Linked DNA regions of Paraglaciecola psychrophila 170. The protein of the gene in region 1 interacts with the protein of each later gene in a pairwise test. Links are inferred from orthologs where the notes say so. Each region holds a gene or a part of one and is shown in the gene's direction. Other genes may lie near its edges.

Region 1 (3,774 bases):
TGACAAACCAGAAATGCAATTCGACTTACTTGAATTTCGTCATGCGCTAGAAGGTATGGCTGCTTACTATGCCGCCCTGCGAGGTCAACCAGAAGATTATGAAGCGTTAGAAAGCGCATTGGAAGCTTTGCCAGATGACTCAACCGATAAAAGCCAGCAAGCCATTGCTTTAGTTAATTTTTATCTCACTATGGCCAACGCAGCTCACAACATGGTTTTACAGCACGTGATGCGCAGTCTACAGTCTATGCTGCAAGACAATATTCAGCGTAACTTAGAGGTTTTGGCTAAACATGCTGATGCTGCTCAAAATATAAACAAACAAAGGCGCAACATAGTTAAGGCTATTCTAGCAGGTGATCCTGAACAAGCTCGCAAGGCTAGTAATGAACACTTAGCCTATATTGAAGACACCTTACTGAACATTAATCGACAAGATATGCGTATGCAGCGTGCCTTACGCCGAATAGAAGTAAATTAAGAAAACAAATTAACTATTTCATTCAACGTGTTTCGGCACGTTTAAGCATGAAATTAATAAAAACTTATTGAAATATAGAGCATGGTTGGTGTTGTACACTGATTTTATTTATATGCGATAAGTACCTACATTAACAAACTATAAAAAGGAAAGCACCATGGCTGATATGATGCATCCGGATGTGGATCCGCAAGAAACACAAGAGTGGTTAGACTCGCTAGAAACAGTTTTTAAAGAAGAGGGTGCTGAACGCGCACATTTTCTTTTAGAGGCTCTAATTGACAAAGCTCGTCGCAATGGAGCGCATTTACCTTATGACGCAACCACTGCTTACATCAATACCATTCCGGTAGTGCAAGAGCCTACTATGCCTGGAGACCAAACGATTGAAGCGCGAATTCGTGCTGCTATACGTTGGAATGCCTTAATGATCGTGCTACGTGCTTCTAAGAAAGACTTAGATCTAGGTGGCCATATTGGTAGCTTCGCATCCTCAGCCATGTTGTACGATGTAGGTTTTAACCACTTTTTTAAAGCACCTAACGACAAAAACAGTGGCGACTTTATATTTTATCAAGGCCATATTTCTCCAGGTATTTATGCCCGCTCTTTCCTAGAAGGCAATTTATCAGAAACACAGTTAAATAATTTTCGTCAAGAATGTGATGGCCAAGGAATACCTTCTTATCCTCATCCTCACTTAATGAAAGATTATTGGCAGTTTCCTACTGTTTCTATGGGTTTAGGTCCATTGCAAGCTATCTACACTGCACGTTTTTTAAAGTACTTAACTAATCGTGGCATCAAAGATTGTTCCGAGCAAAGAGTATATTGTTACTTAGGTGACGGTGAGTGTGATGAGCCTGAATCATTAGGCGCCATTGGTTTGGCTTCTCGTGAAGGTTTAGACAACTTAACCTTCGTCATCAACTGTAACCTACAACGTTTGGATGGACCGGTTCGTGGTAACGGAAAAATAATTCAAGAGCTTGAAGGCACTTTCCGTGGCGCAGGCTGGGAAGTAGTAAAAGTCATTTGGGGTAGCTACTGGGATGCACTCATTGCCCGTGACAAATCCGGTAAACTTTTACAACTAATGAATGAAACTGTAGACGGTGAATACCAAAACTGTAAAGCCAAAGGTGGCAAGTACACCCGTGAAAACTACTTTAACAAATATCCCGAAACAGCGGCGCTTGTGGCAAACATGTCTGACGAAGATATTTTCCGGCTAAACCGTGGTGGACATGACCCAGTTAAAGTATTCGCCGCTTACCAAAAAGCCATGGATACCAAAGGTCGTCCAACGGTTATTTTAGCCAAAACTATTAAAGGTTTTGGTTTAGGTGCATCAGGTGAAGCCTTAAATATTGCGCACAACGTGAAAAAAATGGATGTGGATTCCCTAAAAAAATTCCGCGACCGTTTCAACATTCCTGTCACAGACGAAGCCATTGCTGATTTACCTTATTTTAAATTTGCTGAAGACAGTGAAGAATATAAGTATATGAAAGCACGTCGCGAAGCATTAGGTGGTTCATTACCGCAGCGCCGTGTGCAAGCAGAAGACCAACTTGAGATGCCTGAATTAAAAGCCTTTGATGCTATTTTGAAAGGTTCAGGCGACCGTGAAGTGTCTTCTACTATGACCTTTGTACGTGTACTTAATGTCTTATTGAAAGATAAGAAAATGGGTAAACGTGTGGTACCTATTATTCCTGATGAAGCCCGTACTTTTGGAATGGAAGGTCTATTCCGTCAAGTGGGTATTTACGCCAACGAAGGTCAAAAATACACGCCTCAAGATGCAGACCAAGTGGCCTATTACCGTGAAGATAAAAAAGGTCAGGTTTTACAAGAAGGTATCAACGAACTAGGTGCTATGGCTTCTTGGGTCGCTGCTGGTACGTCTTACTCCACTTGCAACGCCACAACTATCCCCTTTTACATATACTACTCCATGTTTGGTTTCCAACGTGTAGGCGATTTAGCTTGGGCTGCTGGCGACAGCCAAGCTCGAGGCTTTTTGTTAGGTGCCACTGCAGGTCGTACCACCCTTAACGGCGAAGGTCTACAACATCAAGATGGGCATTCACATGTTCAAGCTAATTTGATCCCAAATTGTGTTACCTATGACCCAACTTACGGATATGAAGTAGCGGTAATAGTGCAAGACGGTTTACGTCGTATGTACACTGAAAACGAAAATGTATTCTATTACCTCACCCTGATGAATGAAAATTATCAACATCCTGCTATGCCAGAAAGCAAAGACATAGCCAAACAAATCATCAAAGGTATCTACAAGTTAGAGCGAGTTGAAGCAAAAGGTAAGGCTAAAGCTAAGTCCAATGTTCAACTTATGGGCTCGGGCACAATCTTAAATGAAGTACGCAAAGCAGCGCAGATTTTAAGTGAAGACTACAAAGTCTCTTCCGATGTATATTCTGTGACCTCTTTCAACGAATTAGCCCGTGAAGGTCAGGCCATAGCACGTTGGAATATGCTTAACCCTGAAGCTGATGCTAAAACATCATACATAGGTAAAGTTATCAGTAAAGATGCAGGTCCTGCTATTGCAGCCACTGACTATGTGAAAGGTTATTCTGATCAAGTGCGTGCCTTCATTGACACCGACTATCGTTGCCTAGGTACTGATGGTTTTGGCCGCAGTGATAGCCGTGCAAACTTACGTACACACTTTGAAGTCAATGCGGCATATATAGTCGTTGCGTCTTTGTATGAACTCGCCAAACGTGGTGAAGTTGACAAAAAAGTAGTGACCGAAGCAATTAAACGCTTTGACATCAACATCGACAAACTTAACCCACTTTACGCTTAATAGTGACTAGATAAGGAGTTTTACATATGTCTGATATACAAAAAATTCTAGTCCCCGATGTAGGTGGCGAAGAAGTTGAAATCATTGAAATTTGTTTCGCCGTCGGCGATACATTAGAAGCTGAAGACGGAGTGATTACCGTTGAAACCGATAAAGCATCAATGGACATCCCTGCCCCTTTTGCAGGTGAATTGATCAGTTTGTCGGTCAAAGTGGGTGACAAAATCAAAGAAGGTGATGTAATTGGTGAAATTAAAGCATCAGGATCAACTGCTGCTGAAGAAGAAGCACCAGCAGAACCCGAAGAAAAAGAATCCGCTTCTGAAGTTGCAACAAAAGAAGAACCTAGCAAAGCAGAATCAACCCCGGCAGCTGAGCCTGAAGCAAATGGAGCCAGTGAACTAATTGACGTGGCTGTGCCTGATATCGGTGAAGATGGCGAAGTGGATGT
Region 2 (3,463 bases), 240 kb from region 1 along the record:
CGAAAACCCATAGATAAGGCTAAGTCATGACAAAGAGTATCCAGCATACTATGACTAAAAATGGCTTGATCTTAGCCGTTTTCGCCATAGTCACGACGGGGCTGATTGCACTTACCTACTTTGGTACTAAAGATCAGATTGCTTTGCAGCAACAACAAAAATTATTATCGATTCTCAATGCAGTCATTGATGAAAGCCTTTATGACAATGCCATCCAGTTAGACTGTACCTTGGCCACTTCAACTGAATTGTTAGGCTCTAATCAAGCTCAACATATCTATCGTGCCACTAAACAAGGTCAAGCAGTTGCGGCGGCTATAGAAACAACTGCGCCAGACGGTTATAGCGGTAAAATCCAATTGGTGGTGGGCATAACTAGTTCGCAACCAGGTACAGCTAAGGTAACGGGCGTCAGAACACTCGAACACAAAGAAACACCGGGCTTAGGTGACAAAATTGATTTACGGATTAGCAATTGGGTATTGGACTTCGATAATCAAATTTATAATGCAGAAATAGCTACAAATTGGGCCGTTAAAAAAGACGGTGGACAGTTTGATCAGTTTACAGGTGCTACCATTACCCCCAGAGCAGTGGTTAACGCAGTTAAATTAAGTGTCGAATATTACTTAGCAAATCAAGCCGCTATTTTTCAAGCTCCCAATGCCTGCTCCGTAGATAATATGACTGAAAAAATGAGCGAAAGTAATGAATGAATTTAAAGAGTTAAGCTGGCAAGGACTTTGGAAAAACAACCCTGCACTGGTGCAGCTGTTAGGTTTATGCCCTTTACTTGCCGTAACAGCCACCATTACCAATGGCTTAGGTTTAGGCCTCGCTACCACTCTCGTATTGATTGGTTCAAATACTACAGTGTCGATAATCCGTAATTGGGTTCCTAGCGAAATCCGGATCCCAATTTTTGTGATGATCATCGCTTCTTTTGTGACCATAGTGCAGCTTTTAATGAACGCTTACACATTTACGCTGTATCAAGCCCTAGGCATTTTTATTCCACTGATAGTCACTAATTGCGCCATTATCGGACGAGCTGAAGCCTATGCCTCTAAAAACACAGTAGGCAAATCAGCTTTTGACGGTTTGATGATGGGACTTGGTTTTACCGTTGTGTTGGTATTATTAGGCGCGATGCGCGAATTATTAGGCTATGGCACCTTGTTTGATGGTGCTAATTTATTGTTAGGTGATTGGGCTACGATCTTAAAAATCACTGTATTTGAAACAGACAGCCCATTTTTACTCGCTATTTTACCTCCCGGTGCTTTTTTATGTATGGGCCTGTTGATCGCACTTAAGAATGTATTAGATAACCATATGGAAAAATTATTTGCCGCCAAGACTGAAGAAAAAGTGGTACAGCGGGCTAGAGTCACGACTGAGAGCTAAAGCTACGAGATACATCACTGGTCGCCGCGCGACATGAGATTTTTTAGAGTATAAAATGATATCAAATGAATAAACTCAAACGCTTAGAAATGTTGACTCGCTGGCGCGGGGCTAACCCACATCCTGAAACAGAGCTTAATTTTTCTAGTCCCTTTGAGCTATTGATTGCGGTAATTTTATCTGCGCAAGCGACCGATGTAAGTGTTAATAAGGCAACCGATAAGTTGTACCCAGTAGCGAATACCCCAGAGGCTGTTTATGCTCTAGGTGTGGATGGGTTAAAAACCTACATCAAGACCATTGGTTTGTTTAATGCCAAGGCTGAGAACGTCATTAAAACCTGTGGCATGTTAATTAATCTACATGAGTCAGTAGTACCACAAGATAGAGAGGCACTAGAAGCCTTACCAGGCGTGGGCCGAAAAACAGCTAACGTTGTATTAAATACGGCTTTTGGCTGGCCCACCATAGCCGTAGACACCCACATTTTTAGAGTATCAAACAGAACTAAATTAGCTATGGGCAAAAACGTTGATTTGGTAGAGCAAAAGCTGCTAAAAGTGGTACCTGCCGAATTTAAGGTAGATGTGCATCATTGGTTGATTTTACATGGCAGGTATACATGCATTGCCCGTAAACCTCGCTGTGGTTCTTGTTCCATCGAGGACTTATGCGAGTTCAAAGATAAAACCGAATAGAAAGCGTTCAAAGTAGTTGTCTCAACACCACTCTGATATTCTGGGCTCTAAAGACCTCATTGTCAGTAAGAAGCGAGTTGCAGTCATATGATTAAGGTCTGCCGGCCGTCTTAACAACTGCAAAAGGATACATACGCGTTTCAAATTTGTAAGAGAAGTCTTCTACAATAACTAACGCTCACCATTGTTATGTTGATGCCAAGACGTTATCAGAGGCAGCCATTGCCTTATGAGCAGTGATCTAAGAATTCGCATAAAAACGCCACTTACGGATGTTCACTTAACAGTTCTAAAAACTATAACGGATAGTGACCGGGTGATGATCTTCTTCACTAACTCGAATCAATACTTTTGCACCATCATTAATAGTAATGTCAGCCACCATTTTATTTCCTCCAGATGGGATGAATGGTGCCTCACTTTTCTCTTTGTTTGCTAATACCACAACATTAGCGACAAGCTCAGTGGTTGGGTATGCTTCACCGTGATCACGTACATAAAGACTGACTGACTTTTCCTCTCTGACCAGCTCAAATACCATGTCATGCGCTTCTTTGACCACACCGCCATGCATTGGCTCTAAGCTTCCATGTGCCAATGCATTTGATACCATCACTGCTGAAGTTATTAGCGCTATCAACACTAACTTTATTATTGCTTTCATGATTACACTCCATTTTGGCGAACTTCAGTAAGGCGTCGCCAGAATAAACCTATTTACATTAATTCGTCTGACTTACGTTTTTGCCAAAGCATGCTTGCCTTACCGCCAAACTCCCGATATAGCAAAGGCGTCAACAAGGTGTCTAATAAAGTTGAAGTTAATAGTCCTGAGAAGATAACCACCGCAACAGGATGCAAAATCTCTTTACCAGGCGCATCGGCGGCCATTAATAATGGGATCAGCGCAAATGCAGTCACCATGGATGTCATCATCACAGGCGCCAACCTTTCTTGCGCCCCTCTGACAATTAACTGGGTGTTAAATTGTTCTCCCTCAAATTTTATCAGGTTGAGATAATGACTCAGTTTTAATATACCGTTGCGCGAAGCAATGCCGGTAAGTGTGATAAAGCCAACAACAGATGCAACCGAAAGTGGTGTGTTCGTTAACCACATTGCTGCAACCGCGCCTAATAGCGCCATGGGTAAACTACTCATGATAATGCTGGCAAATACGAAAGATTGATATCGCATGTACAACACTAAAAATATAAGTGCGAACGATATGCTTGATAATATCACTAACAAACGCATGGCTTGCTCTTGCGCTAAGAATTGCCCTTCAATACTGATAAAGCTATCTGCGCCTAATTCAACTTCATTCACTTGCTCGCGCACTGCTGACAGCAGTTCCT
Region 3 (3,519 bases), 3.4 Mb from region 1 along the record:
AAAATAAAATCTATATCAGGCATACCAAGCCTTGCCTCGTTATCCTCTGAATTAGCGTTAAACGAACCTGCCAAAGATAAGTCGAGTTCATACCAACTTTTATCGATTGCTACTGCTCTGGCAATTGAGCCATCACCAATTCGTAAGGTTTCACCGCGATAAATAAAATATGGGGCGGGAATAACATTAATCTGACGTTGACCTGCTGCAGGGTATTCAGGGGAACTAAAAGCCGCAGCAAATACACCCACCTCCCACACAGGTCGCATATCATCTTCTAAGGCAATCTCCTCCTGAGCTTTGATGTGAGTACTCGTCACAATTAACACCAATAACGCCCAATATTTCATAAAGTAAAGCCTATTGTTTTTTGCAACCAAAATGAAACCTCCCATAGGCAACAATTATAGATTCAAAACCTAATACTCTGTGACAGCAACAAAAGATCCACTTTTACAGCATTGTAAAAGTGAATCACTTACCCTATGTCAAAATGTATGGAGTGAAACATCGTATTTATTTTACTTTTTTAATTAAAAAGCCTTGAGATCACTCCTGCTAACCCCATCTATGAACGCAGAACTAAGTTCTATCAGAAAAGAATTCTAAGCAGACGATGCGTCTTCTGCTTAATCACCGCCTTTATGTCAAAGGCACATAGCATTATTAACATTGGAATTTTCAGGAGATTTGAAAATGGCAATTCGTCCTTTAAACGATCGCGTTATCGTTAAGCGTCACGAACAAGAAAGTAAATCTGCAGGTGGCATTGTATTAACAGGCTCTGCAGCAGAAAAGTCGACTCGCGGCGAAGTTATCGCTGTAGGAAATGGTCGTGTACTAGATAATGGCGATGTTAAAGCAGTCGACGTTAAAATAGGTGACATCGTTATTTTCAACGATGGTTATGGGGTTAAAACTGAAAAGTTAGACGGCGAAGAAGTGCTTATCCTTAGTGAAAGCGACATCTTAGCAGTAGTCGAATAAACCCAATCCATTAACAGCATTTTTGAGGAATTATTATCATGGCAGCTAAAGAAGTTCGTTTTTCTGATGACGCTCGAGTAAAAATGTTAGCCGGTGTCAACATCCTTGCTAACGCAGTAAAAGTAACTTTAGGTCCTAAAGGTCGTCACGTGGTTTTAGAAAAATCATTTGGTGCACCTACCATCACTAAAGATGGTGTATCTGTAGCCAAAGAAATCGAATTGGAAGACAGATTCGAAAATATGGGTGCACAGATGGTTAAAGAAGTAGCGTCTAAAGCAAATGACGAAGCCGGTGACGGTACTACTACTGCAACTGTATTGGCTCAAGCTATTGTGACCGAAGGTTTGAAAGCAGTTGCTGCCGGTATGAACCCAATGGATCTTAAACGCGGCATCGACAAAGCTATTGTTGTTGCAGTAAAAGAATTACAAGCCTTATCTGTACCTTGTGCTGATAGCAAAGCTATCGCCCAAGTAGGTACTATCTCTGCAAACTCTGACGTTGAAGTCGGCGACCTTATCGCTGAAGCAATGGATAAAGTAGGCAAAGAAGGCGTAATTACAGTTGAAGAAGGCCAGTCTCTACAAAACGAATTAGACGTTGTAGAAGGTATGCAATTCGACCGTGGTTATTTGTCTCCTTACTTCATGAACAACCAAGAAAACGGGACAGTTGAACTAGACAACCCATACATGCTTTTGGTTGATAAAAAAATTACCAACATACGTGAATTACTACCTACATTAGAAGCGGTTGCAAAGGCATCTAAGCCTTTGTTGATTATTGCTGAAGATGTTGAAGGAGAAGCACTAGCTACCTTAGTAGTAAACAACATGCGCGGTATCGTTAAAGTAGCAGCGGTTAAAGCACCTGGTTTTGGTGACCGTCGTAAAGCTATGTTGCAAGACATTGCAACACTTACTGGTGGTACAGTGATTTCTGAAGAAATCGGCTTAGAACTTGAAAAAGTAACACTAGAAGATCTTGGTACAGCTAAACGTGTTGTGATCAACAAAGACAACACCACTATTGTAGATGGTGCTGGCGAAGAGGAGATGATTAAAGGTCGTGTTGCGCAAATTCGTGCACAGATTGAAGAATCTACTTCTGACTACGACAAAGAAAAACTTCAAGAGCGTCTAGCTAAATTAGCTGGCGGTGTTGCAGTTATCAAGGTTGGCGCAGCCACTGAAGTCGAAATGAAAGAGAAAAAAGACCGTGTTGAAGATGCACTTCATGCAACACGTGCTGCAGTAGAAGAAGGTGTTGTACCTGGCGGTGGTGTTGCTCTAGTTCGTGCGGCCTCTAAAATGGTTGACTTAAAAGGCGACAACGAAGACCAAACTCACGGTATTACACTAGCACTTCGTGCAATGGAAGCGCCATTACGTCAAATCGCTTCTAATGCTGGCGCAGAAGCTTCTGTTGTGACTAACGCAGTGAAGAATGGCGAAGGCAACTTCGGTTATAACGCTGCCAACGACACATACGGCGATATGATAGAGATGGGTATTCTAGATCCTACTAAAGTGGTTCGTTCTGCATTGCAGTTCGCCGCATCAATCGCAAGTTTGATGATCACCACAGAATGTATGATTGCCGAAGCTCCAAAAACTGATGCACCTGGCATGCCTGACATGGGCGGAATGGGTGGCATGGGCGGTATGATGTAATTAAGCTTCCCCACGCTAGTTGTTGATTTAAAAAGGTTTATTTTAACCTTGTAGAGTCAATTGTGGAGACATTAAGGGTGCCATTCGTGGCGCCCTTTTTTACATCTATAACTGACACACAGCTCTTTACGCTCCCTATTCTCACCTATTCACATAAGTCTCTTTTATTCCCTTACAGATGCCATAGGGGGGCATGCTGGGGTACTAGATATCTATGACGATTGCGTCGTTACCTTACTTCTACGATTATCGTAGTCTTGAAATATTCAGTTTTAAGAATCATTCTCATTTAGACCTTTACCACCAGTGCTCCTATTTAAACCAAAGACCTAAGCCAAAGACTTCCAGCAAGGGGATAAGCCTAAAGGCATTACGTATGAACGCATCATGGGACAATACAAACTAGAACTAGCTATCAAAGCTTCCCCATACAGGTGTGTCATTTGTACCATGTCCTTGATGACGATAGCTTCGTGGTTCACTGAATTGGAAGATTGGCTCGTTACCTTATGATTTAGATATAATTCTTTAGCCGTTTATACGTTGTTCAGTCCTAGCTCACACGGTAGGATATGTCACAGGAGAATATAATAAGCTGTTATAAGCAAGGAGTGGCATGTACATCATCGAATTAAACTATCCGGGCACGCGGCTTCAATTCGAAGACCAAAGTTTAAAGCATGAAATTGAAGGCATGCTAAGTAACTTACAGCGTATTGTAACGGAGGCTGCAATTTCCTTATCGATGTATGAGGCATCAAATTCCACACAACGAAATCATCGTCAAGAAATGGAGCAAGAGAATGAGTTGAGACAAGAAATTGATCTTCATGTTCGCAACGATGCCGAGGATGAT

What was found.
Region 2: the proteins of aceE (region 1) and nth interact in binary tests that used the Escherichia coli proteins (3 or more experiments, as listed by UniProt). The link is inferred for Paraglaciecola psychrophila 170 from one-to-one orthologs.
Region 3: the proteins of aceE (region 1) and groL interact in binary tests that used the Escherichia coli proteins (3 or more experiments, as listed by UniProt). The link is inferred for Paraglaciecola psychrophila 170 from one-to-one orthologs.

Annotation. Positions count from the first base shown.
Region 1 is NC_020514.1:1,358,257-1,362,030, reverse strand. The notes cover bases 306-3,523. They hold aceE (pyruvate dehydrogenase (acetyl-transferring), homodimeric type), read left to right. Parts: upstream 306-638; coding sequence 639-3,323; downstream 3,324-3,523. Other genes in these bases: aceF (dihydrolipoyllysine-residue acetyltransferase), read left to right, coding at 3,350-3,523; C427_RS05885 (FCD domain-containing protein), read left to right, coding at 306-481. In the rest of the region: more of C427_RS05885, read left to right, coding at 1-305; more of aceF, read left to right, coding at 3,524-3,774. UniProt on the Escherichia coli protein: Component of the pyruvate dehydrogenase (PDH) complex, that catalyzes the overall conversion of pyruvate to acetyl-CoA and CO(2).
Region 2 is NC_020514.1:1,595,844-1,599,306, reverse strand. What follows is about bases 382-3,288. They hold nth (endonuclease III), read left to right. Parts: upstream 382-1,472; coding sequence 1,473-2,105; downstream 2,106-3,288. Other genes in these bases: C427_RS06935 (efflux RND transporter permease subunit), read right to left, coding at 2,823-3,288; C427_RS06940 (hypothetical protein), read right to left, coding at 2,395-2,769; C427_RS06950 (electron transport complex subunit E), read left to right, coding at 709-1,407; rsxG (electron transport complex subunit RsxG), read left to right, coding at 382-716. Outside these bases: electron transport complex subunit RsxD, read left to right, coding at 1-30; more of rsxG, read left to right, coding at 27-381; more of C427_RS06935, read right to left, coding at 3,289-3,463. UniProt on the Escherichia coli protein: DNA repair enzyme that has both DNA N-glycosylase activity and AP-lyase activity. The DNA N-glycosylase activity releases various damaged pyrimidines from DNA by cleaving the N-glycosidic bond, leaving an AP (apurinic/apyrimidinic) site.
Region 3 is NC_020514.1:4,803,844-4,807,362, forward strand. What follows is about bases 382-3,344. They hold groL (chaperonin GroEL), read left to right. Parts: upstream 382-1,025; coding sequence 1,026-2,663; downstream 2,664-3,344. Other genes in these bases: C427_RS21085 (co-chaperone GroES), read left to right, coding at 697-987; C427_RS21095 (hypothetical protein), read left to right, coding at 3,280-3,344. In the rest of the region: C427_RS21080 (MipA/OmpV family protein), read right to left, coding at 1-350; more of C427_RS21095, read left to right, coding at 3,345-3,519.